Regions from separate parts of the Pseudomonas sp. LY-1 genome, predicted to be linked through region 1. Evidence: predicted binding sites of a transcription regulator. Region 1 holds the regulator's gene; each other region holds the start of a gene.
The links. Region 1 encodes FliA, which starts transcription of late flagellar genes. Its sites were predicted from a motif close to CTAAAGTTTNNNNNNNNNNNGCCGNTAA; they were not measured.
Positions count from the first base shown of each region.

Region 1 (9,921 bases):
GATCCGTTGCTGCGCAAGCGTGTGGTGTTGATCGATACCGCCGGCCTGCAAGCCAGCGACCCGGCGTTGCGCCTGCAACTGGAAAGCCTGGCCGGGCGTGGTATCAAGTCGAAAAATTACCTGGTGCTTGCAACCACCAGCCAAAAACAAGTTCTTACCGCTGCGTACCATAGCTACAAGCGCTGTGGCCTGGCCGGATGCATCCTCACCAAGCTCGATGAAACCGCGAGCCTGGGTGAGGTGTTGAGCCTGGCGATCAGTCATGAACTTCCGGTCGCCTACCTGACCGACGGGCCGCGGATTCCAGATGATTTGCATCTGCCGCGCCGTCATCAGTTGGTCAGCCGTGCCGTCAGCGTGCAAATGCAAGAAGAGCCTAGCGAGGAAGCGATGGCCGATATGTTCGCTGACCTTTACCACAACCCGGCAAAACGGGTGGGTTGAGGTCAGCATGAACACCCTGAATTGTATCTACATCGATGGTCTGCAGCGATTCACGCGGCCAACCCATGTAGCCTGCGTCTAAGCAAGACAAGGTAAAGAAATAAAATGGGCAGCATGCATCCCGTACAGGTGATCGCGGTGACCGGCGGCAAAGGTGGCGTCGGGAAAACTAACGTGTCAGTGAATTTGTCCCTGGCCCTGGCAGAGCTTGGCCGTCGTGTCATGCTGCTGGATGCTGACCTGGGATTGGCGAACGTCGACGTTTTGCTGGGGCTCACGCCCAAACATACCCTCGCCGATGTGATCGAGGGCCGCTGTGAGCTGCGCGATGTGCTGCTGCAGGGCCCTGGAGGCATCCGCATCGTGCCGGCCGCCTCGGGCACTCAGAGCATGGTCCACCTGAGCCCGGCGCAGCATGCCGGCCTGATTCAGGCGTTCAGCGATATCGGCGACAACCTCGACGTGCTGGTGATCGACACCGCCGCCGGGATCGGCGAGTCCGTGGTCAGCTTCGTGCGCGCCGCGCAAGAAGTCCTGCTGGTGGTCTGCGATGAACCCACCTCGATCACCGACGCCTACGCCCTGATCAAACTACTGAATCGTGACTACGGCATGAACCGCTTCCGCGTGCTGGCCAATATGGCCCAGAGCCCGCAGGAAGGGCGCAACCTGTTCGCCAAGTTGACCAAGGTCACAGATCGCTTTCTCGATGTCGCCTTACAATACGTCGGCGCAGTTCCCTATGACGAGTGTGTACGCAAGGCTGTGCAAAAGCAGCGTGCAGTCTACGAAGCGTTCCCTCGTTCGAAATGCGCCTTGGCGTTCAAGGCTATTGCTCAGAAGGTCGATACCTGGCCATTGCCCGCCAACCCACGGGGGCATCTGGAGTTTTTCGTCGAGCGATTGGTGCATCAGACGAGCGCAGGACCGGTGCTATGACAGCCAGCGGCTATAACCTTTACAAGAAATCGGCACGTGACTGCCAAGGTGAATTGATCGAGCGCTATGCGCCCCTGGTCAAGCGCATTGCTTATCACTTGCTGGCACGCCTGCCCGCCAGCGTCCAGGTCGAAGACTTGATCCAGGCCGGCATGATCGGCCTGCTCGAAGTGTCGACCAAATACGACGCGAGCAAAGGTGCGAGTTTCGAGACGTATGCGGGTATCCGTATCCGTGGCGCGATGCTCGATGAAGTGCGTAAAGGGGATTGGGCGCCGCGTTCGGTACACCGCAATACGCGCATGGTCAGTGACGCAATTCGTGCAATTGAAGCAAAAACCGGTCGCGACGCTAAAGATCACGAGGTTGCGGCCGAACTCCAATTGAGTCTCGACGATTATTACGGGATTTTGAACGATACCTTGGGCAGCCGCCTGTTCAGTTTCGACGACCTGTTGCAGGACGGCGAACACGAAGGGCTGCACGAGGATGGCGCGAGTACTCATCTCGAGCCGTCGCGTGACCTGGAAGATGAACGCTTTCAGGGGGCGCTGGCGGACGCGATTGCCAATTTGCCGGAGCGTGAGCGACTGGTGTTGGCGCTGTACTACGACGAAGAGCTGAACCTCAAGGAAATCGGTGAGGTCCTGGGGGTCAGCGAATCGCGTGTCAGCCAACTGCACAGCCAGTGCGCAGCCCGCTTGCGGGGACGCCTGGGAGAATGGCGCGCGCGCTGACAGGCAGTGTGGGGACACTGCAAACACTACCGTGAGGGCCCTGGTCTTCGCGGGTGAGTTTCGTGGTGCCCTGGGCAGTCCTTTTTGTGTAACGCCTGTTGATTGAAATGGCGCGTCCAGGTGCTGGGCGCGTTTAAGACTGCTTGGAGGTCGAATTGGACAAGAACATGAAAATCCTCATCGTTGATGACTTCTCAACGATGCGGCGGATCATAAAAAACCTGTTGCGTGACCTTGGGTTCACCAACACGGTCGAGGCGGATGACGGCCTTACGGCGATTCCGATCCTCAACAGCGGGAGCATCGACTTTCTGGTAACCGACTGGAACATGCCCGGCATGACCGGTATCGACTTGCTACGTCATGTGCGCGCCGATGAAAAACTGCGCACTCTTCCCGTGTTGATGGTGACCGCCGAAGCCAAGCGTGAGCAGATCATCGAAGCCGCCCAGGCCGGGGTTAACGGCTACGTGGTCAAGCCATTCACTGCATTGGCCTTGAAAGAGAAGATCGAAAAAATCTTCGAACGCATCCACGGCTAATGCCATCGCGGGGGAGCTATGGAGCATAAAGAAACGTCACAGGGGGACTTTGAGTCGACCCTGAAAAAGCATGCTCACCAGCTCGTCGAGAGCCTTGAAAAAGGCCAGTTCGGCGACGCGGTGCAGTTAATCCATGAGCTTAACCAGACCCGTGACCGCGGCCTGTATCAGGAAGTGGGCAAGCTCACGCGCGAGCTGCACAGTGCGATCGTCAATTTTCAGATTGACCCGCACATGCCCCAGGCCGAAGAGATTTCGCAAATCACCGATGCTACTGAACGCCTGTCCTATGTGGTCAGGCTGACTGAAGCGGCGGCTAACCGCACCATGGATCTGGTGGAAAACGCCACGCCCCTGGTCAACGGCATGGCCAATGAAGCCCAGGCCCTCAGCGTTGACTGGGGCCGCTTCATGCGTCGGGAAGTGGGGGCTGAGGAGTTTCGTGAGTTGGCCCGTCGGGTCGAGGGTTTCCTGTCGCGCAGCGAACAGGACAACCACACGGTGTCCAGCAACCTCAATGACATTCTGCTCGCCCAGGATTATCAGGACCTCACCGGTCAGGTGATCAAGCGCGTGACCCAATTGGTCACCGAAGTGGAAAGCAACTTGCTCAAATTGGTGCTTATGGCAGGCCAAGTCGATCGTTTCGCCGGCATCGAACATGACCGCGAAGCGATCCTCTCGGAAAAAGATCCACAAAAACATCTCGCCAAGGGTGAAGGTCCGCAGATTCATGCCGATAAACGTGAAGACGTTATGTCAGGTCAGGATGACGTAGATGACCTGTTATCCAGTTTAGGCTTCTAAGGAGCACACCCATGAGCTTCGGCGCCGATGAAGAAATCCTTCAGGATTTCCTTGTAGAGGCCGGCGAAATTTTAGAGCAACTGTCCGAACAACTGGTCGAGCTGGAAAGCCGCCCGGATGATGCGAACCTGCTCAATGCAATTTTTCGCGGTTTTCACACTGTAAAAGGGGGCGCCGGCTTCCTCCAGCTCCATGAGCTGGTGGAGTGCTGCCACATCGCCGAGAACGTGTTCGACATCCTGCGCAAGGGTGAGCGTCACGTTGATTCGGAGCTGATGGACGTGATTCTCGAAGCACTGGATGCGGTCAACGGCATGTTCAGCGAAGTCCGCGAACGTGCCCCGATCACCGCCGCCACTCCGGAACTGCTGGCCGCCCTGGCGCGCCTGGCTGAACCTGCCGACACCTCGGCCGCGCCGGTGGTGGAAGCGGCTCCGGAGCCTGTGGTCGAAGCCGAAGTGGATGTCACCGACAGCGAGTTCGAGCAACTGCTCGACTCCCTCAATGCGGTCAAGGCCGAAGCCGAAGCGCCGCAAGCAGTTGCAGCAGTTGCAGCAGTCGCTGCGCCCGCCGCGCCGACCAGCGAAGATATTACCGACGCAGAATTTGAATCCCTGCTCGATCAGTTGCACGGCAAAGGCCAGTTCGCCGCCGACGCCGTTGCCCCCACCGCTGCGCCGCAAGCGCCGGCGGCCACCGCCGGCACCGACATTACCGACGACGAATTCGAAGCCTTGCTCGACCAGTTGCATGGCAAGGGCGCCTTTGCTGCCGATGCCTTGCCGGAAGTCGCTGCGACTGCCGCCGCACCTGCTGCCAGTGCAGCACCTGCCGGCGACGGGCTGATTTCCGATCACGAATTCGAAGCGTTGCTCGACGAATTGCACGGCAAGGGCAAGTTCACCGAAGTGGCCCCGGCCGCAGCGGCGACGGCCGCTCCGGTAGCCGCCAAACCAGCGCCGGCCAAAGCCGCAGCACCTGCTGCTGCCGCCAAGCCGGCGCCGGCCCCAGCTGCTGCTCCCGCATCCGCGCGAGCCCCAGCGGCGGCCGTGGCCGACAAGCCCGCCAGTGAAGCCGAAACCACCGTGCGCGTGGATACCGCGCGGCTGGACGACATCATGAACATGGTCGGCGAACTGGTGCTGGTGCGTAACCGCCTGGTGCGCCTGGGCTTGAGCAGCGGCGACGAAGCCATGCAGAAGGCCGTGTCGAACCTCGATGTGGTCACCGCCGACCTGCAGACCGCAGTGATGAAGACGCGGATGCAGCCGATCAAGAAAGTCTTCGGCCGCTTCCCGCGCCTGGTTCGCGACCTGGCACGTCAGCTCAAGAAAGAGATCAACCTGGAACTGGTGGGTGAAGAAACCGACCTCGACAAAAACCTTGTCGAGGCCCTGGCCGACCCGCTGGTCCACTTGGTGCGCAACGCCGTCGACCACGGCGTAGAAACCCCGGAAGAACGCGAAGCCGCGGGCAAGTCCCGTGGCGGCAAGGTGATTCTGGCGGCGGAGCAAGAGGGCGACCATATCCTGCTGTCGATCACCGATGACGGCAAAGGCATGGACCCGGCGATCCTGCGGGGTATCGCGGTCAAGCGTGGCGTGATGGACAAAGACGCCGCCGACCGCCTGACCGACACCGAGTGCTACAACCTGATCTTCGCCCCGGGCTTCTCGACCAAGACCGAGATTTCCGACGTGTCGGGCCGTGGCGTGGGCATGGACGTGGTGAAAACCAAGATCAGCCAGCTCAACGGTTCGATCAATATCTACTCGACCAAGGGCCTGGGCTCGAAGATCGTCATCAAGGTGCCGTTGACCCTGGCGATCATGCCGACCCTGATGGTGATGCTGGGCAACCAGGCCTTCGCCTTCCCGCTGGTCAACGTCAACGAAATCTTCCACCTCGACCTGTCGCGCACCAACGTGGTGGACGGCCAGGAAGTGGTGATCGTGCGCGACAAGGCGTTGCCCCTGTTCTACCTCAAGCGCTGGCTGGTCGCCTCGGCTGCCCATGAAGAGCAGCGCGAAGGCCATGTGGTGATTCTCTCCGTGGGCACCCAGCGCATCGGCTTTGTCGTCGATCAACTGGTCGGCCAGGAAGAGGTCGTCATCAAGCCTTTGGGCAAAATGCTGCAGGGAACCCCGGGCATGTCGGGTGCGACCATCACCGGTGACGGTCGCATCGCATTGATTCTCGATGTTCCGAGCATGCTCAAGCGTTACGCCGCACGGCGTATTTGATTCTGGTGGGGCAGGGCGGTATTGCCCGCCCCGCCTAACGGAGTGTTTATGGTAGTCAAGGTCCTGGTGGTGGACGATTCAGGTTTCTTCCGCCGCCGCGTCTCGGAAATTCTTTCCGCCGATCCAACGATCCAGGTGGTCGGTACGGCCACCAACGGCAAAGAGGCGATTGATCAAGCCATAGCGTTGAAGCCGGACGTGATCACCATGGACTACGAGATGCCGATGATGGATGGCATCACCGCAGTCCGGCACATCATGCAGCGCTGCCCGACCCCGGTGTTGATGTTCTCCTCGCTGACCCATGAAGGCGCCCGGGTCACCCTGGATGCGTTGGACGCCGGCGCAGTGGACTTCCTGCCGAAGAATTTCGAAGACATCTCGCGCAACCCCGAGAAGGTCAAGCAGATGCTGTGCGAGAAGGTCCACAGCATTTCGCGCAGCAACCGTCGCAGCCTGTTCAGCGCCCCGGCGCCCGCGCCGGTCGCAGCCCCGGCCGCACCCACCGGCACCGCGTTTGGTCGCACGGCTCCGGCGCCTGTGGCCCGGGCTGCCGTAGCACCTGCGCGCACTCCTGCGCCCAGCGCCCATTCGCCGGCGCCGAAACGCAAGGCGTATAAACTGGTCGCCATCGGCACCTCGACCGGCGGCCCGGTCGCCCTGCAACGGGTATTGACCCAACTGCCGGCCAACTTTCCGGCGCCGATCGTACTGATCCAGCACATGCCCGCCGCGTTCACCAAGGCCTTTGCCGAGCGCCTGGACAAGCTGTGCCGCATCAGCGTCAAGGAAGCCGAGGATGGCGACATTCTGCGTCCAGGCCTGGCGCTGCTGGCCCCTGGGGGCAAGCAGATGATGGTCGATGGCCGTGGTGCGATCAAAATCCTGCCAGGCGATGAGCGCCTCAACTACAAGCCCTGCGTGGACATCACCTTCGGTTCGGCAGCCAAGTCCTACGGCGACAAAGTTCTGGCGGTGGTGCTCACCGGCATGGGCGCCGACGGTCGTGAAGGCGCGCGCCTGCTCAAACAGGGCGGCAGTGCAATCTGGGCCCAGGACGAAGCCAGTTGCGTGATCTATGGCATGCCGATGGCTATCGTCAAGGCTGACCTGGCCGACGCCGTCTACAGCCTGGACGATATCGGCAAGCATTTGGTGGAGGCCTGCCTCTGATGGATGTACTGAGCCTGATCGGCATCACCATGGCATTTGTCGCGATCATCGGCGGCAACTACCTCGAAGGCGGGCACCTCGGTGCCCTGGCCAACGGCCCGGCGGCGCTGATCGTGATCGGTGGCACCGTCGGCGCGGCGTTGCTGCAGTCGCCCTTGAGTTCGTTCAAGCGAGCCATGCAGATCCTGATCTGGATCATTTTCCCGCCGCGTGTCGACCTGGCCGGTGGTATCGACCGCGTGGTCAACTGGAGCCTCACCGCACGCAAGGAAGGCCTGCTGGGCCTGGAAGGCGTGGCCGACGCCGAGCCCGACAGCTACGCGCGCAAAGGCCTGCAATTGCTGGTGGACGGCGCCGAGCCGGAGGCGATTCGCAGCATCCTGGAAGTGGATTTCTACACCCAGGAAAGCCGCGATATCAATGCCGCCAAAGTCTTTGAAAGCATGGGCGGCTACGCGCCGACCATCGGCATCATCGGTGCGGTGATGGGCCTGATCCACGTGATGGGCAACCTGGCCGATCCGTCGCAACTGGGCAGCGGCATTGCTGTGGCGTTTGTCGCCACCATCTACGGTGTGGCGAGTGCCAACCTGGTGTTGTTGCCGGTCGCCAGCAAGCTCAAGTCGATTGCCACGCGCCAGTCGCGTTACCGTGAAATGCTGCTCGAAGGCATCCTGTCGATTGCCGAGGGCGAGAACCCGCGCTCCATCGAATTGAAGCTCCAGGGCTTCATGGACTGATGGGAGGTATTGGTTGTGAGCCGTCGCCGTCGCGAGCCTGAAGAACACGTCAACCATGAACGCTGGCTGGTGTCCTACGCGGACTTCATCACCTTGCTGTTTGCGTTTTTCGTGGTGATGTACTCCATCTCGTCGATCAACGAAGGCAAGTACAAAGTCATTTCCCAAGCCCTGATCGGCGTGTTCAACGACGCCGACCGTTCGCTCAAGCCGATCCCTATCGGCGAAGAGCGGCCCAAGACCGTGACCCCGGCCAAGCCGCTGGTCAACGACAGCGATGAGACCTCCGCCGGCATGGGCGGCACCGGCGACCCGCTGAAAAGCATCGCCGACGATATCAGTGCCGCGTTTGGCGACCTGATCAGCTCCAACCAGATGACCGTGCGCGGCAATGAGTTGTGGGTGGAGATCGAGCTCAATTCGAGCCTGCTGTTTGCCAGCGCCGATGCCATGCCCAGCGACCAGGCGTTCACCATCATCGACAAGGTGGCGGCGATCCTCAAACCGTTTGAAAACCCGATCCACGTGGAAGGCTTTACCGACAATTTCCCGATCAGTACCGCGCAGTACCCGACCAACTGGGAGCTGTCGTCGGCCCGGGCGGCGAGCATCGTGCGGATGCTCGCGATGCAGGGTGTGAACCCCAGTCGCCTGGCGTCGGTCGGCTACGGCGAGTTCCAGCCGGTGGCCAATAACGCCACGGTCGAAGGTCGCGCCCGCAACCGCCGGGTGGTGCTGGTGGTCTCGCGCAACCTGGATGTCCGCCGCAGCCTGACCGGCACCGGCACGGCAAATGCGAGCCCGGACGCAGCATTGAAGCGGGCTGGCACACAAACTGCACCGGCCTCTGCAACGCCGCCGGTACGGCAAAGCTCCGTCAATTCTCCGTCACCGGCTCAATAACTTATGCACTGTCTCGGTCGCGCCTGTGCCCACCGGGAGGAACCAACCGAATGAGAGTCTGGGCAGTTGCCAATCAAAAAGGTGGAGTCGGCAAGACCACCACCTCCATCGCCTTAGCCGGCTTGCTGGCTGATGCGGGCAAGCGCGTGGTCGTGGTCGACCTGGATCCCCACGGCTCGATGACCAGCTATTTCGGCTACGACCCGGACGCGCTGGAGCACAGCAGCTATGACTTGTTCCTGCACAAGGGCAACGTGCCGAGCGATCTGCCCGGGCAACTGCTGCTGCCCACCAGCAATGAAAGCATTTCCCTGCTGCCGTCGAGTACCGCCCTGGCCACCCTTGAACGCCAGTCGCCGGGGCAGAGCGGCCTGGGCCTGGTGATCGCCAAGACCCTGGCGCAACTGTGGCAGGACTTCGACTACGCGATCATCGACAGCCCGCCGTTGCTCGGTGTGCTGATGGTCAACGCCTTGGCGGCCAGCCAGCAATTGGTGATCCCGGTACAGACCGAGCACCTCGCGGTCAAAGGCCTGGAGCGTATGGTCAGCACCCTGGCGATGATCAATCGCTCACGCAAACAGGCGCTGCCGTTCAGCATCGTGCCGACGTTGTTCGACCGCCGCACCCAGGCGTCCCTCGGCACCTTGCGCGTACTGCGCGATGCCTACCCGGACACCATCTGGGAAGGCTACATTCCGGTGGACACGCGCCTGCGCGACGCCAGCCGTGCGGGCCTGACCCCTTCGCAGTTCGACGGTAAAAGTCGCGGCGTGTTGGCGTATCGCGCGCTGCTCAAGCACCTGCTGTCGCAACAACTTGTGGCGCAGGTGGCGTGATGAACCGTCCCGTCGAACTCAAGGTCAAGACCCGGCCGCAACTGGCACTGGAATCCTACCTGGATGCCTTGCTGCAGGAAGCGACCGCCGAAGACCTGCCGGAACCGATCCTGGCTCTCGAACCCGTCGTCGAAGCGCCAAGCACACTGGATGAATTCCAGTTGGCGGTGCTGGAAGAACAGGCGCGTGATGCGCAAGTTGTGGTACCGACGATTGCACCTGTTGTGGTTGCGCCTGTGGTGGTCGAGCCGGTGGTTGAAGTTCACATGCCGCCGAGCATCACACCGCCGCCGGTCACCGGTGACGGCCGTCCGGCGTGGGCCGCAGAGCCGTTCGAATGCCTGCTGTTTGACGTCGCCGGGTTGACCCTGGCGGTGCCGCTGGTGTGCCTGGGCTCGATCTACTCGCTGGAAGGTCAGGAGTTGACGCCGCTGTTCGGGCAACCGGAATGGTTCCTCGGCATCCTGCCCAGCCAGGCCGGCAACCTCAAGGTGCTGGACACCGCGCGCTGGGTGATGCCCGATCGCTACCGCGATGACTTCCGCCAGGGCTTG
Region 1 covers NZ_CP094353.1:4,935,992-4,945,912, reverse strand. Annotated here, with positions in the region: gene flhF (flagellar biosynthesis protein FlhF) at 1-444, shown strand, start outside; gene fleN (flagellar synthesis regulator FleN) at 550-1,383, shown strand; gene fliA (RNA polymerase sigma factor FliA) at 1,380-2,120, shown strand; gene MOQ67_RS22600 (chemotaxis response regulator CheY) at 2,288-2,662, shown strand; gene MOQ67_RS22595 (protein phosphatase CheZ) at 2,681-3,469, shown strand; gene MOQ67_RS22590 (chemotaxis protein CheA) at 3,481-5,712, shown strand; gene MOQ67_RS22585 (protein-glutamate methylesterase/protein-glutamine glutaminase) at 5,761-6,885, shown strand; gene MOQ67_RS22580 (flagellar motor protein) at 6,885-7,625, shown strand; gene motD (flagellar motor protein MotD) at 7,641-8,528, shown strand; gene MOQ67_RS22570 (ParA family protein) at 8,579-9,367, shown strand; gene MOQ67_RS22565 (CheW domain-containing protein) at 9,367-9,921, shown strand, end outside.

Region 2 (9,921 bases), 310 kb from region 1:
CGTAGGCGGCTTGCTTGGTTTTCATCGGGACACCGGTGAGGGCGTCCTGCGACACGGCCGCAATGGTCGGCAGAATCATGATGGCCAGTACCAACGCCGCAGGAAGCAGCCCCGGCCCGCTCAAGGTCGTGCCAAAAAAAGGTATCCAGCCCAGTTCGCTGTTCAGCCACGCCGTAAGCGGGCGAATCGTCGGGATCACCACGTAAATCCCCCACAGGCCATAAACGACGCTGGGGATGGCCGCGAGTAATTCGACGATGGTTCGAAACACGGCTGCCAGCTTCGCCGGCAGGAAATCCTGGGTCAGGAAAATCGCCATACTGACGCCGAAAAAGCCTGCGATCAGCAACGCGATCAGGGCGCTGTAGAGCGTGCCCCAAATGGCCGGCAAAATGCCGTACTTGCCTTGGTTAACGTCCCAGACGCTGCCGAGAAGCACATCAAAACCGTGCTTTTCCATGCCTGGAAGGGCCTTGCGTCCCACCTCGAATACCAAGGCGAAGACCAACGCCAGAATCAGAATCACCCCTATTCGTGCGAGCGCACGGAAGGTGCGATCAACCAGGAAATCCTTTGCAGAGGGTGGCTGGCAGGCAGAATCCTGGTTAACCGGTACGACAAAAGGTGTGCTCATTGGCTAACTCCGGAACAAGGGGGAAACGCTCCCGGTATGGCTGAGCGCGCATACCGAGAGAGGCCTCACGTGCGTTACTGGATGTTGGCGGATGCTTTGCGAACCTCATCCACAACCGATTTCGGCAGCGGGATGTAACCCATCGAGTCGGCGATTTTCTGCCCTTCGGTCAGGCTGTATTCGACCATTTCGCGCATCGCCTTGGCCTTGGCCGGGTTCTCGTTGTGCTTGCGGAAGATCATCCAGGTGTAGGACGTGATCGGGTAGGACTTGGCGCCGTCCGGATCCGGCAGCCAGGCCACCAGGCTTTCCGGCATTTTCACTGCCGCGAGGGCCTCGGCACCGCTTTCTGCGTTAGGGACAACGTACTTGCCGGCCTTGTTCTGCAGTTGGGCAAAGTCAACCTTGGCCAGCTTGGCGAAACCGTATTCGATATAGCCGATAGCGCCCGGAGTCTGGCGCACGGTCGCTGTCACACCATCGTTCTTCGGCGATTTGATGAATTTGTCGCTGGCAGGCCAGTTGACAGTGTTGCCTTCACCCAAATCTTTCTGGAACTGTGGGTTGATCGTCGCCAGATGCTTTGTGAATACCGCAGTGGTACCGCTGGAATCTGCACGCACGACAACGGTGATCGGCATATCAGGCAGTTTCAGGCCCGGGTTGGCAGCAACGATTTTCGGGTCGTTCCACTTGGTGATCTTGCCCAAGAAGATGTTGGAGTAAACGTCGCGTGGCAATTTAAGTTCTTTAGGATTGCCCGGCAGGTTAAAAGCCAACACGATTTCACCTGCCGTCATCGGCAGCAACTGCACGCCTTCGGCAACCTTGGCGATATCTTCGTCTTTCATTGCCGAGTCACTGGCGGCGAAATCGACGGTTTTGTTCAGGAAGTCCTGCACCCCGGCGCCACTGCCCTTGGATTGATAATCCACAGTGACACCTGCGGTTTTCTTACTGAAATCCTTGAACCAGGTCAGGTAGATCGGTGCCGGGAAACTAGCGCCTGAGCCGCTCAGACGAACGCTTTCCTCAGCAAAAGCCATGGAACTTGCACAAAGAGAAACCGCAACGGCGAGTGCAGCAGATTTCATCAAATTTTTCATCGAAGGAACTCATTGTGATAACGGGCTCCCGAACTCTGCAGCACTTTCGTTAAGCTTTTATGAAAGTTGAATGGCGGGTCGCGCCAATCGTGCCAGGCGCTAGGGCCTGGCCGTTGTGCATTAGGTGGTCTAGCCTTGTTTCGCCCTTTGCTTTTTGGGGGAGGGGCTGAGGGGGCAAAGTCTGAGCCTTGCCCGCTCCTGACAGACGATCAGAAAGGGGAGTGATGGCCTCTGGCAAAGCCCAGGCCGCCGCACCTAGACCTTGAAACGCTCCACCAGCCGTTCCAGCTCATGTCCCAGCCGCGCCAGCTCGTTACTCGACGCGGCGGTTTCCTCGCAGGTGTTGGCCGTCTGGTCGGAGATGTCGCGAACGTTGATCACGCTGCGATTGATCTCCTCGGTGACGGCGCTTTGCTCTTCCGCCGCCGTCGCAATCTGCTGATTCATGGCCTGAATGATCGAGACCTTGCTGGTGATGTTCTCCAGCGCGCTGACGGCACGGTGAGTGCATTCCACGCTGCTTTCGCTCAGCAGCAGGCTGCTTTCCATGCCCGAGGCCACGGCTTGGGTGCCGCTTTGCACACCGGCGACCAGGCTCTCGATTTCTTCGGTGGAGCTTTGGGTGCGCAGGGCGAGGTTGCGCACTTCGTCGGCCACCACCGCAAAACCACGGCCGGCCTCTCCGGCGCGGGCGGCTTCAATCGCGGCGTTCAGCGCCAGCAGGTTGGTTTGCTGGGCGACGGCTTTGATCACATCTAGGACACCGCCGATTTTATCGCTCTGTTCCTGGAGGTAGCGCACAGCGTCTGCCGACTGGTTGAGTTCTGTCGCCAGGCGCTGGATCTGCTCGATGGCTTCACCCACGATCTGCTCGCCCTCGCTGGCTTGCTGATCGGCGGCCGACGCAGCGACGGAAGCTTCCTCGGCGTTGCGTGCGACGTTGTGGACGGTGGCAGTCATCTCGTTCATTGCGGTGGCGACATGATCCGTTTCGGCTTTCTGGGTGCTGATCCCCGAATTCGTTTGCTCGGTCACCGCCGACAGTTGTTCGGCCGCGCTGGCAACCTGAATGACGCCGGATCGAATGCCATCGATCAGCTCATGAAGGTTGAGCATCATCTGCTGAAGGCCCGACTGCAGTTGGCCCAGCTCATCGCGCCGGGTCACCGTCACATGCTCGGTCAAATCGCCCCGGGCAATGCGGTTCACCGCCTGGAGTGTGTGTTGCAGTGGATTGACGATTTGCCGTGTGATCACCCATGCGGCGAGCGCGCCCAGCAGCAGCGCCAGGGTCGCGACGAGGCTCAGCGAGGCCTTGGCGGACGCGGCATCGGTATCGCGTTTGGTGTTTTGCGATTCAATCAGCTTTTGTGTGGTGTCGAGCAACACGTCGCCCAACTGGCCCATCCGTTTAAACAAGGGCGCCTGGTCAATGTTGGGGGTGGCCAATTCATGCAGCAGTTGCCCGTACCCTTTGACTGCATTTTCCTGCTGTTGAATCAGGTTTTGATCCTGTGGGTCGACGAACGTATCCCCGATACTGTCCAAGTGGGCTGCGAGGCGATCCAGGGTTTGCTGCAGCGGTTGATAGGCATCCGGTTGGGTGCTCGTACCGATGCGTAGGCGAATGATTCGCAAGTCTTTGGTGTAATCGCTGACCTGAGCAATTTCCTCAACCTTGAGCCCGCGGTCGGTCAATGTCACCACTGCGTACCAGCCGGTCGCGGCCAGCAACAACGCAAGCCCCAGTACCAGGCCGAATCCCAAACTTAATTTAGCACTGACTCGGATATTGCTGATCCAGCCGAACATATGGACTCCAGTGAGTAACTCAGGTTGATTGATCCTTTATCACCTGAATGTCGACCATCCCTCCCAATGCTTTAGCACTAGTGTGACGGTCAGGCTGATCCAGATGGCAAATCGGGCCATGTATGAAAAATATCAGGATGCGAGGGAGATTGATTGGCGGTGCGACTGAAAGGATACAGCTCCACGTCTGTCGGGCGTTGGCGGAGTTGTCGGCTATTCAACTAAGGTGGCTTTTTCGACACGCGTAGTGCGGCTTTGTACTTTAGTCGAATATTCAGCTGGCCCGAGTTCTGGCGGGCGCTGTTTTCGGCGCGCGAACGACCGAAAAGAGTGCAGGGCCGTACTGATAAGTCTAGATCTTGATCGCTTTTTTCAGATAGGAAAACAGCTGGTCCTGGCAGGCCCTGTATTGATTTTCAAGGTGTTCGACTTCCCACATGCGAGCCAGCCATACCTCATCACAGGCCGCTTCCAAATGATTGACAGTTGTCATCCAGGCGGTTTGGGCGTTAGCCGTCGCTTGGAGTAATTGCAACAGCTCCTCATTTATCGGAAGGGTATTCGGTGAAGAGGGGATGGGCGACATTCAAAGTACCGGGAATCAATTTTAATAGTGGATGGTTTTTCTATTACACACTATAAAACGCTGTCCGCGAAAGGCAGTATTCGACTAATGGCTAACGGGTGAGGCGGTAAAGTTCAATTCCTTTGGGACGCCTATTCATGCGATTTATAATGTTGCGCGCGCACTTATAGTATTTTCTCGGATTAAGCCAGTGATTCGATTCAGCCGATAAGTTGGATATTTATTTAGCCTTTATCTAATAACGTGCCGCGCGGGTACTTGTATCTTGGTGGCCCGGGTGATCAACGGTTGCCACGATGGCCCGCCAATGCCCACGCCTGCCAGGCACGACCGAAGCGTGACGTTGAACCCTGACAGGCGTGTTTCAGGCACGCCTGGAAAGTCGGGAATCCGCGCTCACGATCCAAGCGCTTTGACCAGCAGGGCCACCGCCACCAGCATCGACACGGCGGCAAATCCGCGTTGCAAGTGCGGGCCTGCCAGCCGCGCCGCGATCAGGCGCCCGCCGGCCATTCCAAACAAGGCGCCCACGGAGAACGGCAGGGCCACGGCCCACTGCAAATGCCCGGCCGCCGAGCTGGCGGCCACGCCGGCCATCGACACCAGCGCAATCACCGCCAGCGACGTCGCCAGCACCGACTGCGCGGTCAAATTGGTGTAGCGCTGCAGCGCCGGCACCATCACAAAGCCGCCACCCACGCCGAGCAACCCCGAAAGCCCGCCCGCGATCACGCCCGACACCGTGAGCGCCCAGGCGCACGGCGCCGTCCAGTTCAGCTTGCCGCGTTGGGCGTCCAATACGCAGGGCGGCGGTTTGGTCGCGACGGCGGCCTTCGACGCCGGGGACGGCGGCAACGACCGTTTGAATACCCGGAACGCCACGTACATCAGCACGCAGGCAAACAGGATCGTCAACGGACGATTCGGCGTGCGCTGCGCCAACCACAGGCCCAGCGGCGAGCAGATGATCCCGGCGGTGGCGATCAATAGCGCCGCCTTGTAGCGGACGGTGCCGTTTTTCAGGCCCATCACCGCGCCCAGCGTCGCCGCCAGGCCCACCGCCAACAACCCGATGGGCCCGGCCTCGGCCATGCTCAAGCCCGCCCCAAACACCAGCAACGGCACCGCGAGTATGCCGCCGCCGGCGCCGGTCAGGGCCAGAATCACGCCGACTGTCAGCCCGAGCAGTAAGACGATGATCATCTCAGTCTCCTTGCGTTCAGCGCTGATTTCATTGGTCGGTCAACTCGGGTTTCGCCAGCCATTCGCGGCCCTTGAGCATACCCTTCCAATACAGCGGCGGAAGAATCCGCTCTTTGAGCAGCCACGCCAGCCGGGAAGGGCGGGTGCCGTCGATCAGCCATGACGGGAAGCTGGGAGCGACCTTGCCGCCATAGGTGAACTCCGCCAGGACGATCTTGCCGCGCTCCACCGTCAGCGGGCAGGAGCCGTAACCGTCGTACTGCGCGCAGCCGTTGGCCTTGCCCATGGCCGCCAGCACGTTATGCGCCACCACTGGCGCCTGCTTGCGCGCGGCGGCCGCGGTCTTGGCGTTGCTTGTGTTGGCCGCGTCGCCCAGCGCATGGATATTGGCAAAGGTTTTGTGGCGCAGCGTGGCGGGGTCGACATCGATCCAGCCGGCCGCGTCAGCCAACGGGCTGACCCGAATGAAGTCCGGCGCGACCTGCGGTGGCACCACATGCAGCAAATCAAACTCACGGGTCAGCACACGGGGGCTGCCATCCGGGTTCACGCCGCTGAACGTGGCCGTCCGCGCCGGGCCATCGACGCGGGTGAGGGTGTTGCCGAAATTCAGGTCGATGCCGTAAGCGGTGACGTATTCCATCAGCGCGGGCACATAGTCGGGAACCCCGAACAGCACCGCGCCGGCGCTGTAGAACTCGATCTCGACGGCATCCAGCACACCGCTGCGTTTCCAGTGGTCGGCCGATAAGTACATGGCTTTTTGCGGCGCCCCGGCGCATTTGATCGGCATCGGCGGCTGCGTGAAAATCGCCCGGCCACCCCGCAGTTGCTGGACCTTTTCCCAGGTATAAGGCGCCAGGTGATACAGGTAATTGGAGGTCACGCCGTTGCGGCCGAGGGTCTCCGACAACCCCTCGATGGCATGCCAATCGAGCTTCAGGCCGGGGCACACAATCAGTTGCTCGTATTTGACGACCCGGCAGCCATCCAGAATCACCGCATTTCGCTCAGGTTCGAAAGCCGCCACCGCCGCCTTGATCCAATGCACGCCGCGGGGCAGGGTGGTGCCCATGGTGTGCGCCGTTTGGCGCGCATCGAACACCCCCCCGCCGACCAGCGTCCAGCCGGGTTGGTAGTAATGCACATCGGCCGGATCGACGATCGCAATGTCGAGCCCCGGCGCGCGGGCCAGCAGGCTGGAGGCGGTGGCGATACCCGCCGCGCCGGCGCCGATGATGACCACGGTATGTTGTGCTTCGGCCACTTCGACCGGCGTGCGGCCCTGGTTCGCGATCCGCCGGATCACGCCTTTCATATCGAAGCCGGCTTTTTTGGCGCTTTCGACGATGTGCGGCAGGTCGTGCTGACCTGCTTGCGACAGCGCCCACATCGTTGTCGAGCGCATCCCGGACCGGCAATAAGCCAACACCGGCTTGGGCAGCGTTTCCAGCAACTCGCCGAAGGCAATCCCCTGCTCGTCGGTGACTTTGCCCGACTCGGCGGGAAGGTAGTGCGCTTCGATGCCGACCGCGTCGGCGGCGCGTTTGATTTCGGCAAACAACGGTTGGTCACTGCCTTCGCCATCGGGGCGGTTGCAGATGACGGCACGAAAGCCGGCGGCTTTCAGTTCGGCCAATTGGCTGGGGAAAATCTGTTCTGATACTGATAAAGCAGGCGCAAGGCGGCGGATATCCATAAGTGTCTCCGTTATGGGTATTTTTCTTATGATTTTTTTAGGGTGGGGGAATGTCAGGCGACGTTGAGTGGAATTTTCAGGTAGCGAATCCCGTTCGATTCAGGCTCGGGCAAATGCCCGGCTCGCATGTTGACCTGGACCGAGGGCAGGATCAGGGTCGGCATGTCCATCGAGGCATCCCGCTTGGTACGCATCGCCACGAACTCCTCCTCACTGATGCCATTACGCACATGCACGTTCTGCTCGCGCTGTTCGGCAACGGTGCTGACGAATTGCACCTCGCGGCCGCCCGGCTGGTAGTCGTGGCACATATACAGCAATGTATCCGCCGGCAGGCTCAACACTTTGTTGATTGACTGGAACAGCGTGCGCGCATTGCCGCCGGGGAAGTCACAGCGGGCGGTGCCGTAGTCGGGCATGAACAGCGTGTCGCCGACGAAGGCCGCCGTTTCGCTGCCATCGCTGACGACATAAGTCATGCAGGCCGGCGTATGGCCGGGTGTATGCAGTGCGGTGCAGTGCAGCGTGCCAATGCTGAACGACTCGTCGTTGATGAACAGGTGATCGAACTGACTGCCATCGCGGGGCATATCGCTACCGGCATTGAACAGCGTACCGAAGACCTTTTGTACCGTCGAAATCTGGCTGCCGATGCCGATCTTCCCGCCGAGCTTTTCTTTCAGGTAGGGCGCGGCGGTCAGGTGGTCGGCGTGGACGTGGGTCTCGAGAATCCACTCGACCTGCGCATTCAGCTCGCTCACCCGTGCGATCAGGCGGTCGGCGGACGTGGTGGCGGTGTGGCCGGATTTAGGGTCGTAATCCAATACGCTGTCGATGATCGCGCAGTGGAGGGTGGTCTCGTCCAGTACCAGATAGCTGACGGTGTTGGTAGCAGAGTCGAAGAAGCCTTCGACGTGAAGTTTGACGCGCATGAACTGTCTCCTTAGGGGGGGCTTTTTTTCGAGCCGCTTAGACTAAGGACTGACATAGCAATAAGTTTGCCAGGCCATGGTTTTGCCGAAATAGCCTAATATCCAATTGATTTTATTGGGCTTTGTGTTTCTGTATAGGGGTATTCAGGCCTGTATCTGGGGGATTCTTCTGCCATTGGCAGTGCCTTGACAGAGGTGGCAGTGCCACAACAGGATGGAAAAATGGATTCCAGGAGCCATGATGAAGACTTTTCTGCCTACCCCAGCCAACGCCGTCCCACACCCGGATCAAGTGCAGTCGCTTGTTTCGTTTCTGGAACACGAACCCAATCCGATGATCGTGCTCGATCCGGACTACAACATCCTGGCAGCCAACACGGCCTATCAGCGCCAGTTCGGCAGCGCTGACAAACCCTTTATCGGCCATAAGTGTTATCAGATCTCACACCATTACGACGTCCCTTGTGACCAGGCGGGTGAGAATTGCCCGATGAAGAAGGCCCAGGAAAAGCGCGGGCCGGATCGTGTCTTGCACATCCACCACACGCCTCGGGGGCCTGAGCATGTCGACGTCGAATTACGGCCGATCCTCGACGAACATGGGGCGATCACCGCTTATGTTGAGCGCCTGACGCTGGTGCGCAGCGCCTCGGCGCGGCCGAGCAACGAAGGGCTGGTCGGCTGTTCACCGGCCTTCAACCTTGCCCTGTCGGAACTGCAGCGGGTGGCGCCGTCCATGCTGCCGGTGCTGCTTCTGGGCGAGTCGGGTACCGGCAAGGAGCTGTTCGCGCGCGCCGTCCATGAAACCAGCGAACGGGCCAGCGGGCCGTTTGTCGTGGTGGATTGCTCGGGCTTGACCGAAACACTCTTTGAGAGCGAGCTGTTCGGCCATGAAAAAGGCGCCTTCACCGGCGCCATCAGCCGCAAGCCCGGTTTGGTCGAAACCGCCCAGGGCGGCACATTGTTCCTGGATGAGATTGGCGATGTGCCGTTGGCCATGCAGGTCAAACTGTTGCGCCTGATCGAATCGGGCACCTATCGCCGGGTCGGCAGTGTCGAAACCTTCCACGCCAATTTCAGGTTGATTGCCGCCACCCACAAGCCGCTGGAAAAAATGATGGAAAAAGGCGAGTTCAGGCAGGACCTGTACTACCGCATCAGCGCCTTCCCCATTCATTTGCCGCCCTTGCGCAACCGGGTAGAAGACATCGCCTTGCTGGTGAATTCATTCCTGCAACGGCGTGGTGCCGGCAAACGTCGACTGACCATCGATGCCGAAGCCCTGGCAGCCCTGCAGCAGTACTCATGGCCAGGCAATGTGCGTGAGTTACGCAACGTCCTGGAAAGGGCGAGCCTGTTCGCTGACGATGGGGTCATCCGCGCCATCCATTTACCCCAGGCCACCGTGGCGCCGCCACCTCAGGCTGCGCCTGCGCCTGCGCCTGCGGCTTCGACGCCGTTCGACGGCAGCACACTGGCGCAGGCCCTGGCCACATTCAAAGGCACCCGCAGTGAACTGGCCAAGCACCTGGGGATCAGCGACCGGACCTTGTACCGGCGCCTGAAGGAACAAGGCCTGGCCTAGCCCTCTACGACTGCCAGTGACTGCCAAGCTGCCAGACTGGCAGCGTATTGACCAGCAGCGGTGCGCCAGGGCTACCGCTAAAAAACCAATAACCAATTGTTTTATAACGATAAAAATAGAAGATCTGGCTTTGGCATGCCCTGTGCTTACTGCATAGACATGACTATTTCCGACAAACGCCTACTACGCCATCTACTCACCGCGGTGCTGATCAAGCTCGTGCTGCTGAGCGTGCTGTGGTGGCTGTTCATCCGGGATTCGCACGTCAGTGTCGACCCGAACATCGTCGGCAACCGTTTCGGTGTACCCACCTCGACTCAAGGGGCAAGCAAGTGATCTCAGAACAACTGGTGGATTTGTCACG
Region 2 covers NZ_CP094353.1:4,621,297-4,631,217, reverse strand. Annotated here, with positions in the region: gene pstC (phosphate ABC transporter permease subunit PstC) at 1-634, opposite strand, end outside; gene pstS (phosphate ABC transporter substrate-binding protein PstS) at 709-1,740, opposite strand; gene MOQ67_RS21085 (methyl-accepting chemotaxis protein) at 1,996-3,552, opposite strand; gene MOQ67_RS21080 (hypothetical protein) at 3,905-4,138, opposite strand; gene MOQ67_RS21075 (sulfite exporter TauE/SafE family protein) at 4,535-5,341, opposite strand; gene MOQ67_RS21070 (bifunctional protein tyrosine phosphatase family protein/NAD(P)/FAD-dependent oxidoreductase) at 5,370-7,040, opposite strand; gene MOQ67_RS21065 (MBL fold metallo-hydrolase) at 7,094-7,972, opposite strand; gene MOQ67_RS21060 (sigma-54 interaction domain-containing protein) at 8,214-9,557, shown strand; gene cydP (cytochrome oxidase putative small subunit CydP) at 9,717-9,893, shown strand; gene MOQ67_RS21050 (cytochrome ubiquinol oxidase subunit I) at 9,890-9,921, shown strand, end outside.
Region 2: the regulator FliA is predicted to act here: its motif matches at 3,600-3,627, upstream of MOQ67_RS21085 (methyl-accepting chemotaxis protein).

Region 3 (9,921 bases), 1.0 Mb from region 1:
TAACGCGGGCATTCTGGATTAACGCGGTGTTCTTGCGTTTTTCGCGAGCAAGCTCGCTCCTACAGTATCTGTTTGACGGCTGCGAAGGCTTTGGCGCGGCGTTCTTCCCAATTTCCCCTGATCACCACCAGGGCCTGGCGATGCTGCTGCATCCAATCCAGGCTGTGCTGGAAAAACGCCTGGCGGTCGGCCAGTTCCGGCTGGCAACGCTGGCCGTCGGCGGTCCATTCCACGTCGTCGGGGGACAGCAGCAGGTGCAGGTCGTAGTGGCGGGCCAGCAGTTCGTCGTCAAGCCATGTCGGATAGTCGCCGAACAGGGTCTGGCTCCAGAGTCTGTTGGTCAGCAGGTGCGTGTCGAGGATCAGCAGCGCAGGGCGCTCGGCGCGGGCGGCATCTTCCCAGGCCAGTTGTCCACGGGCGATGGCCGGGATGTCGGCCAGCGTGGTGTCGCGCTGATGGTGGTCGATGAAGTGCCGCACGTACTCGCCCACCATCAGCCCGCCGAACTGCATTTGCAACTGCGCGGCCAACCAGCTTTTACCGCTGGATTCGGGGCCGGCCAGGACCACCACCTTCATGCGCGCAACGCCGCGTCGGCACGCCATTCGCGCCAGCCTTGCACGGCGATCGCGGTGAACAGCGCATAGAGCGCGGCGGTGAGGTAGAGGCCTTTATAGAGGAACAGCCCGACGAAAATCACATCCACGACAATCCACAATGGCCAGCACTGCACGCGCTTTTGCGCCATCCACATCTGCGCCACCAGGCTGAAGCCGGTGAGGGCGGCGTCGAGCCAGGGTTGGGCGGCGTCGGTCCAGTGAGCCATGGCGGCGCCGAGCAACAGGCTGCCGACCGCGCCGATAGCCAGGCTGGTAAGGATTGCGGACCAGCCCAGGCTGGTGACTTGGCGACCTGGCTTGATGTCCCCGGCGCGTCGGGTCCACTGCCACCAGCCGTAGACTTGCAGGGCGGCGTAGACCACCTGCAACAGCATGTCGGAATAGAGTTTCACGTCGTAGAACACCCAGGTGTAGAGCAGCACCATCACCAGGCCGATGGGCCAGCACCAGGGGTTTTGTTTGACCGTCAGCCAGACAGCGATCACCCCCAGCGCGGCGGCGAACAGTTCAAGCCCGGACATGGTGGTTCCTTGGGAGAGAGGGAAAGGGCGGGGATTGTAACCAATCTTCAAAACACAGGAAGGCAAATGTGGGAGGGAGCAAGCCCCCTCCCACAGTTTGAGTGGCGTCAGACTTTGAATTGACGCAGCAGGCCGTCGAGCTGCTCGCTCAACCCGCGCAAGTGTGCGCTGGCCACGCTGGACTGTTCGGCCGCCACTGCCGTGTTGTGGGACAACCCGGCGGCCTGGGTCACGTTCTGGTTGATGTCCTCGACCACGTGGGCCTGTTGCAGGGTGGCGCTGGCGATCGAGGCATTCAGGCCATTGAGGTTGCGCAGGGCCTGGCCGATGGCAGTGAGGCTGGCCCCGGCCTGGCCGGCCTGTTCGATGGTCAGTTGCGACGCGCTGTGGCTGTCGCTGATGACCTTGACCGCCGCTTCCGAGTGACCTTGCAGACGCTCGATCATGACCTGGATTTCAGCAGTGGATTTCTGCGTGCGTTGGGCCAGCAGCCGCACTTCGTCCGCCACCACCGCAAACCCGCGGCCTTGCTCACCGGCACGCGCGGCTTCGATGGCGGCGTTGAGGGCGAGCAGGTTGGTCTGGTCAGCGATGGAGCGGATCACTTCGAGCACGCCACCGATCTGCGTGCTTTCGCTCGACAGGGTGCGAATCACTTCCACGGCCTGGCTGATGGTGGTGGACAGTTGGTCGATCTGCTGCAAGCTGCTGTCGATGTTCACTTGGCCTTGCTCGGCCTGGGCCTGGGCATCGCGCATTTCGCTGGCGGCATGCTCGGCGTTCTTGGCCACGTCCTGCACTCCGTAGGTGACTTCATTGATCGCGGTGGCCACCAGTTCCATCTGTTGCGACTGTTGCTGGCTGCGGTCGTGGGCCTGGCTGGCGTTGTTGCCCAGCTCAGTGGAGGACTGGCCCAGCGCATTGGCGCACATCTGCAACTGGCCGACGACGTGGCGCAGCTTGGCGGTGAAGCTGTTGAAGTGCTGGGACAGTTGAGTGACTTCGTCGCGGCCATGGGTGTCGAGGCTGCGCGTCAGGTCGCTCTCGCCGCTGGCGATACTGGCCATGGCATTCACGGCGGCCTGCAGCGGGCGCACGATGCTGCGCACAATCAACGAGACCAGCAGGGCCATGACCACGGCGATGCCCAGGCCGACACCCGAGGCTTTCCACACTTGCGCGTTGAATTCGGCTTGCACGTCATCCACATACACGCCGGAGCCGATGATCCAGCCCCACGGTTCGAACAACTGGATATACGAGGTTTTTTCTATCGGCGTATCGGCACCCGGCTTCGGCCAGCGGTAATTGACGATACCGGCACCCTTGGCCTTGGCCAGGCTCACGAACTCGTTGAATATCGCAAAGCCGTCCGGGTCGCGAATCGACGAGAGGTTCTGGCCGTCGAGCTTGGGGTTGGCCGGGTGCATGATCATCACCGGCGTCAGGTCGTTGATCCAGAAATATTCGTCTTTGTTATAGCGCAGGCCGCGCACCGCGCTCAGGGCTTGTTTTTGTGCCGCTTCACGGGGCATGACGCCGCTGGTTTCGAGGCTGTGATAAAACGTCAGGATTCCACTGGCGGTCTGTACGACGTGTCGGGTCTGCAGGCTTTTGGCTTCATAGAGGTCGTCATGGATCTGTTTGAGCATCAGCAAACCCAGGGCCAACAGCATCAACACGGCAACTACCAGGATCAACCAGAGACGGCGGCTGATCGACATATTGCGTAAACTGTTCATCGTCCTGTCACTCCGTGCTTTTTATAATTGTCGGCGCTGCATCGACTTTTACGCCTTGTCTGATAGGCTTTCGGCCTGAAATCGAAAAACCTGAGTACTGCCTGATTTTTCACGGAATTTTTGCAGACCGGCGTTGATTATCAGCACCGGGCCTTTTTGTGCGCTCGTCGTCAGTGAACCATTAAAAAGACTAACGAGGCTTGTCTTAGAACAAGACCTTTGGGGGACGTATGGATTTGTGGACCGCCGCACAGGCGTTGATACTCGGCGTGGTAGAAGGGCTGACGGAGTTTTTGCCGATCTCCAGTACCGGCCACCAGATTATCGTCGCCGATTTGCTCGACTTTGGTGGCGAACGCGCCATGGCGTTCAACATCATCATTCAGCTCGGTGCGATTCTGGCGGTGGTCTGGGAGTTTCGCCGCAAGATCCTCGACGTGGTGACCGGTTTGCCGACCCAGCGCAATGCGCAGCGCTTTACCGTCAACCTGCTGATCGCATTCCTGCCGGCCGTGGTGCTGGGGGTGATTTTCGCTGACCTGATTCACCATTACCTGTTCAACCCGATCACCGTCGCCACGGCGTTGGTGGTGGGCGGCATCGTGATGTTGTGGGCCGAGCGGCGCGAGCATGAAGTGCATGCCGAGAGCGTCGATGAGATCAGCTGGAAGGACGCGCTCAAGGTCGGTTTTGCCCAGTGCCTGGCGATGATCCCGGGCACCTCGCGCTCGGGCTCGACCATTATCGGCGGCCTGCTGTTCGGCCTGTCGCGTAAGGCTGCCACCGAGTTTTCGTTCTTCCTGGCCATGCCGACCATGGTCGGTGCGGCGGTGTATTCGGGCTACAAGTACCGCGACCTGTTCCAGCCGGCTGACCTGCCGGTGTTTGCCATCGGGTTTGTCACCTCGTTCATCTTCGCGATGATTGCGGTCAAGGGCCTGCTCAAGTTCATCGCCAGCCATAGCTATGCGGCATTTGCCTGGTATCGGATTGCATTCGGCTTGCTGATCCTGGCGACCTGGCAGTTCGGCTGGATCGATTGGTCTGCGGCCAAGGCATGATGATTCAGCACCCACGCCTGAAGGCGCTGATCTTTGCGCTGTTGTGCGCGGCGCCGTTATTGGGCTCGGTATTGGTGTGGCATCGCGGCGAGACCGTGCTGCCGCTGGCGGTCTATGGCGTGGTCAGCGTGATTGCGTTTTTGCTGTACTGGAGCGACAAGCACAAGGCGCGCACCGACGCTCGGCGCATTCCCGAAAACATCCTGCACGCCGTCGAGCTGGCGGGCGGATGGCCGGGGGCGCTGATTGCCCAGCAGGTGTTCCGGCACAAGACGCGCAAGGTCTCGTATCAGGTGCTGTTCTGGGCAATCGTGCTGTTGCATCAGGTGTTCTGGCTTGACCAGTTGTTCCTCAGCGGCACGCTGGGGTCAGTCCTCTAGCAACAACCCGATCTGCGTGCGCTTGGGCAACTTGCTCACCACCAACTGGTGAGAGCGCTGCAACAGGCCACGCAACTCCTCGGTGCCCAGCGGGTAGGGCGTGTTCATGATGATCCACTGCGCGCGCGCCAGGTACGGCGCCGGGTGGATGCCCGGGCGGTCCACATGGCCGAGGAACAGTTCCTTGTCGACCTTGAACGCCAACGAGTCACCCCGCAGGTTCTGCAAGGCGAACATCTTGTTGCCGGCAATCGAAAACACTCGCACGCCACCCCATTTATAGTCTTCCCGCGCGCCGGGCAGGCTCAGGCAGAAGTGCGCGACTTGTTCTTCGGTCATGCTCATAACAGGCGGTCTCCACAGCTTTTAAAACCTTCTTCCAGGTAATCGATCCACGCGCGAATCGCCGGCAGCACGCCACGGCGATGCGGGTACACGGCCTGCAACCAGCCCCCCGGCAGCGACCATTGCGGCAGCAGTTGCACCAGTTGGCCGCTGGCCAGTTCTTCTTCGCAATACATCATCGGCAGCACGGTGAAGCCCAGGCCCTTGAGTGCGCTGGCTTTGCGCACGATGAAATCATCGATGCCCAGGCGGGCTTCCATCACCAGGTCTTCGGCGTTGCCTTGGGGGTCGAGCAGGCGCAGGTGGACCATGCGGTCGGCTTCCAGGGCGCCGAGTACCGGCAATTGTTTGAGGTCGTCGAGGTTGTCGACCTGTCGGCCGCGCATGAAGTCCGGGCTGGCGACCAGCAGCGTCTGGGCCTGGCGCAGGCGCTTGGTGACCAGCAGCGGGTCTTCATCGCCGAGCTCGCGCACACGCAACGCCACGTCAATGCCTTCGGCCACCAGGTCGACGCGGCGGTTGACCAGGGTCATTTCCAGCTGCACCTGGGGGTGGGCGGCGAGAAACCCGGCGACCAGCTCCGGCAGGATGTGCTGGGCCATGCCCACCGGGCAACTGACCCGCAGCCGCCCGCGGGGTTCGCTGGACATGCTGGCCACGGCTTCATCGGCCATTTCCGCTTCCAGCAGCATCGCCTGGCAATGGCGCAGGTAACGCTCGCCGACGGCGGTCAGGGTCAGTTGCCGGGTGGTGCGCTGCAGCAGGCGCGCGCCAAGGCGTTCTTCCAGCTCGGCGATCCGCCGCGACAGGCGTGACTTGGGAATCCCCAGCAGGCGCCCGGCCGCCGCGAAGCCGCCGGCTTCCACGACTTTGGCGAAATAGTAGAGGTCATTGAGGTCTTGCATGCTCGGCCTATTGTCCTGTCAGTAGGACGAACTATCGCATTTCAACTACCTTATCGGCTATTGGTTTCATGCGTAGGCTTAACACCATCTAATTCGCACCGCTGATCTTATTTGGAGCTTACCCATGAAACTGTTGCACATCGATTCCAGCATCCTCGGCGACAACTCGGCTTCGCGCCAGCTCAGTGCCGGCGTGGTCAAGGCCTGGCAAGCGGCCGAGCCGGGTGTGGAAGTGACTTACCGTGACCTGGCCAGCGAAGGCATCAACCACTTCTCCGGCGCCACCCTGGCTGCGCTGGGCACGCCGACCGAACTGCGCGATGCCGCGCAGCAGCACGAAGCCGACCTCAGCGCGTCGACCCTGGCTGAGTTCCTCGCCGCCGACGCCGTGGTGCTGGGCGCGCCGATGTACAACTTCACCATCCCGTCCCAGCTCAAGGCCTGGATCGACCGCATTGCAGTGGCCGGCCAGACCTTCCGTTACACCGAAGCCGGCCCGGAAGGCCTGTGCGGCAACAAGAAAGTCATCATCGTCTCCACGTCCGGCGGCCTGCATGTTGGCCAGGCAACCGGCGTGGCCCACGAGGAATACTTGAAAGTCATGCTGGGCTTCCTCGGCATCACCGACATCGAATTCGTCCGCGCCCAGGGCCTGGCGTATGGCGATGAGTTCCGCAGCAAGTCCCTGAGCGACGCCAACGTTGTCATCAACGAACAATTGTTCGCCGCCGCGTAAGGCTTGTGTAAAATTCGCTGTTGCTCGGTTTCAATCTGAAGCCGGGCGCCTAAACTCTGTATTCTGCTCGCCTGAACGCGACCGGAGTACGGAGTTTTTTCGTTGGCCCGCTGTCTTTACTTTGGCCCAGGTTATGCACGCATGGGTTTATCACTCGGTGCGAGTACCTTGAACCATGGACATCTTGAATAGACATGCCGGTTATCGCGCAGCAAAGGTGGACATCCTCATGATGCGTCTTTGTGCTGTTTTGGTTCTTTCCCTGCTTGGCGGCCTGGTTTCAGTGCACGCCGCGCCTGCGCCGCACCCGCATTGGAGTGTGGGCTTCCACCGCATGAGTTTTCTCGACCCGCTGGATCTGCAGCCGATGAATGCCATCGCGTTCTATCCGTCCACCGACGTTGAGCACACCACCCGGGTGGGTGGATATCACGTGGCCGCCACGGAAGATTCGAAGATCGCTATCGGCCGTTTCCCGATGCTGATGCTGTCCCACGGCAACACAGGAACGCCGCTGGCCCTGCATGACCTGGCGACCTCCCTGGCGCGCAAGGGCTTTGTAGTCGTGGCGGTGCTGCACCCTGGCGACAACTACAAGGATCACAGCCGCCTGGGCACGTTGAGCAACCTGTATGGGCGGCCGATCCAGATTTCCGAAGCGATCACCGCGACCCTGGGCGACTCGATGCTGTCACCGTTCGTCAACGTCGACCAAGTGGGTGTCATCGGCTACTCGGCCGGTGGCGAAACCGCGTTGATCCTGGCGGGCGCCAAGCCCGATTTCGACCGCCTGCGCCGCTATTGCCAGGAGCGTCCGGAAGACCGCGACGCCTGCACCACCAAAGGCGAGCTGGTGGTGGACCGTGATGACTTGCAGCCACAAGCCGACCCACGCATTCACGCGTTGATGTTGATGGCACCGCTGAGCTTGATGTTCGGCCGCCACACCCTGGCCGACGTCCATGTGCCGGTGCTGCTCTATAGCGGTGATGGCGACAAGCTGGTGGCGGTGGACAAGAACGCCGCCGCCCTGGCGCGCAAGCTGCCCGAACCGCCGGACTTCAAATTGCTGGCCGGGGCCGGGCATTTCGTGTTCATGGCGCCCTGCGACAGCGATCAACTGGCGCTGATGCCGGCGATCTGCACCGATGCCGATGGCGTCGACCGCGAAGGCATTCACCGCGATCTGACCTCCGAAGCCGGGCGCTTTTTCGCTCACACCCTCGGGCGATCCACCCGTGCCGGCCTGCAGACGGCGGATCAGTAAGCGCGACGTTTGAGCAGCAAAGTCACGCCCAAGGCGCTGAGCGACAGCAGTGCGGCGCAGAAGAAGATCCAGCCGTAGCCGAGGTTCAACGCCACCGCCCCCATCAAGGGCCCGGCAATCGCCAGGGCCAGGTCGAAAAACACGGCGTAGGCACTCAGCCCCGCGCCACGGCTGCTGTTGGGCACCTGCTTGATCGCTTCCACGCCCAGCGCCGGGTACACCAGCGACAAACCGAAGCCGGTCATCCCTGCACCGATCAATGCCACGCCGGTAGACGGCGCGAGCCACAACAGCGTCAGGCCCAGGGTCTCGATGATCATGCACCCAATCGCCGCGCGGAAGCCGCCAAAGCGGCTGATGGCCGAGATAAACACCAGGCGCGAAACGATGAAACACACGCCAAATACCGTCAGGCAATAGGCCGCGCCAGCCCAGCCGCGATTGAGGTAATACAGGGTGATAAAGGTGGTCAGGGTGCCGTAGCCGATGGACGCCAGGCACAGGCTGGCGCCAAACGGGGCGATACGCCCGAACACCGCCCAGAACGGCAGGCGCTCGCCGCGGACCACCGGCACGGACGGTTTATTGCGGATCAGCACCAAGCCCAGCGCCGCCAGCACCGACAGGGCGATGCCAAGGCTGTTGTAGCCGTATTCGGCGACCATTACCACGCCCAGCGGCGCGCCAATCGCGATGGCGCCGTAGGACGCAATGCCGTTCCAGGAAATCGAGCGCCCCGTATGCTCGGCGCCGACCTGGCCCATGCACCAACTGATGGTGCCCACGCCAATCAGGCCCTGGGCCACGCCGAGCAACAAACGAGCGACGATCAGGATGCCCAGGCTCAACAGCGGCAGGCTTTGCAGCAGTGTTGCCAGCAGCGTCAGCCCGCCGCTGGCCAGGATGCCGCCCAGGCCGAGCACGATTGCACGTTTGGTGCCCACGCTATCGGACATGCGCCCGGCCATGGGGCGGCTGAGCAGGGTGGCGAGGTATTGCGAACCGATGGTCAGCCCGGCCACCACCGCACTGAAACCCAATTGCTCGTGTACGTAGCCTGGGATCACCGCGATCGGCAGGCCGATGCAGATAAAGGCAATAAAGGTGTAGAAGACGATCGAGACGATCTGCAGGGTGATCGACAGTGAACTCGGGGCGGCAGCAGACATGAGCACTCGTTCGCGGGCGGGCGGTGAGGGCATCATCGCAAGGGCTCGGGGGAAAAGAAAGCACCCTAACTATCAACCCGGCTGACCGACAGATACAAAAAGCCCCGTCGCAGTGGACGGGGCTTTTTCTTGTCGCTAACAGCTGCTCGCGGTGCTTAGAAGACCACGCCTTGGCTGCGCAGGTAGTCGTCATAGGTGCCGCTGAAGTCGATCACGCCGTTGGCGCTCAACTCGATGATGCGGGTGGCCAGGGACGATACGAACTCACGGTCGTGGCTGACGAAGATCAGCGTGCCCGGGTAGTTTTCCAGTGCCAGGTTCAGCGCTTCGATGGATTCCATGTCCAAGTGGTTGGTCGGTTCGTCCATGATCAGCACGTTCGGCTTTTGCAGGATCAGCTTGCCGAACAGCATGCGGCCTTGTTCGCCACCGGAGATGACCTTGACCGACTTGAGGATCTCGTCGTTGGAAAACAGCATGCGCCCCAGGGTGCCGCGGATCACTTGCTCGCCCTGTGTCCACTGGCCCATCCAGTCGAACAGGCTCATGTCGTCTTCGAAGTCGTGGGCGTGGTCCTGGGCGTAGTAGCCCAGTTCGGCGGCGTCGGTCCACTTGATGCTGCCGGCATCCGGCGTCAGTTCGTTGACCAGGGTGCGCAGCAGGGTGGTCTTGCCGATACCGTTCGGGCCGATGATTGCCACGCGCTCGCCGGCTTCAACCTGAAAGCTGAAGTCCTTGAACAGCGGCTTGCCGTCGAAGCCTTTGGCCATGCGATCGACGATGACCGCCTGGCGGTGCAGCTTTTTGGTTTGTTCGAAACGGATGAACGGGCTCACACGGCTCGAAGGCTTGACCTCGGCCAGCTGGATCTTGTCGATCGCCTTGGCACGGGAAGTGGCCTGCTTGGCTTTCGAGGCGTTGGCCGAGAAGCGGCTGACGAAGGATTGCAGTTCGGAGATCTGCGCTTTTTTCTTGGCGTTGTCCGACAGCAGTTGCTCGCGGGACTGGGTCGCCACGGTCATGTACTCGTCGTAGTTGCCCGGGAACAGGCGCAACTCGCCGTAGTCCAGGTCAGCCATGTGGGTACATACGCTGTTCAGGAAGTGACGGTCGTGAGAGATGATGATCATCAGGCTGGAGCGCTGGGTCAGGATGTTTTCCAGCCAGCGGATGGT
Region 3 covers NZ_CP094353.1:3,892,581-3,902,501, reverse strand. Annotated here, with positions in the region: gene MOQ67_RS17770 (AAA family ATPase) at 60-578, opposite strand; gene pnuC (nicotinamide riboside transporter PnuC) at 575-1,141, opposite strand; gene MOQ67_RS17760 (methyl-accepting chemotaxis protein) at 1,249-2,883, opposite strand; gene MOQ67_RS17755 (undecaprenyl-diphosphate phosphatase) at 3,114-3,944, shown strand; gene MOQ67_RS17750 (DUF1294 domain-containing protein) at 3,941-4,324, shown strand; gene MOQ67_RS17745 (MmcQ/YjbR family DNA-binding protein) at 4,313-4,669, opposite strand; gene MOQ67_RS17740 (LysR substrate-binding domain-containing protein) at 4,666-5,574, opposite strand; gene MOQ67_RS17735 (FMN-dependent NADH-azoreductase) at 5,699-6,310, shown strand; gene MOQ67_RS17730 (alpha/beta hydrolase family protein) at 6,540-7,577, shown strand; gene MOQ67_RS17725 (MFS transporter) at 7,571-8,746, opposite strand; gene MOQ67_RS17720 (ABC-F family ATPase) at 8,902-9,921, opposite strand, start outside.
Region 3: the regulator FliA is predicted to act here: its motif matches at 2,951-2,978, upstream of MOQ67_RS17760 (methyl-accepting chemotaxis protein).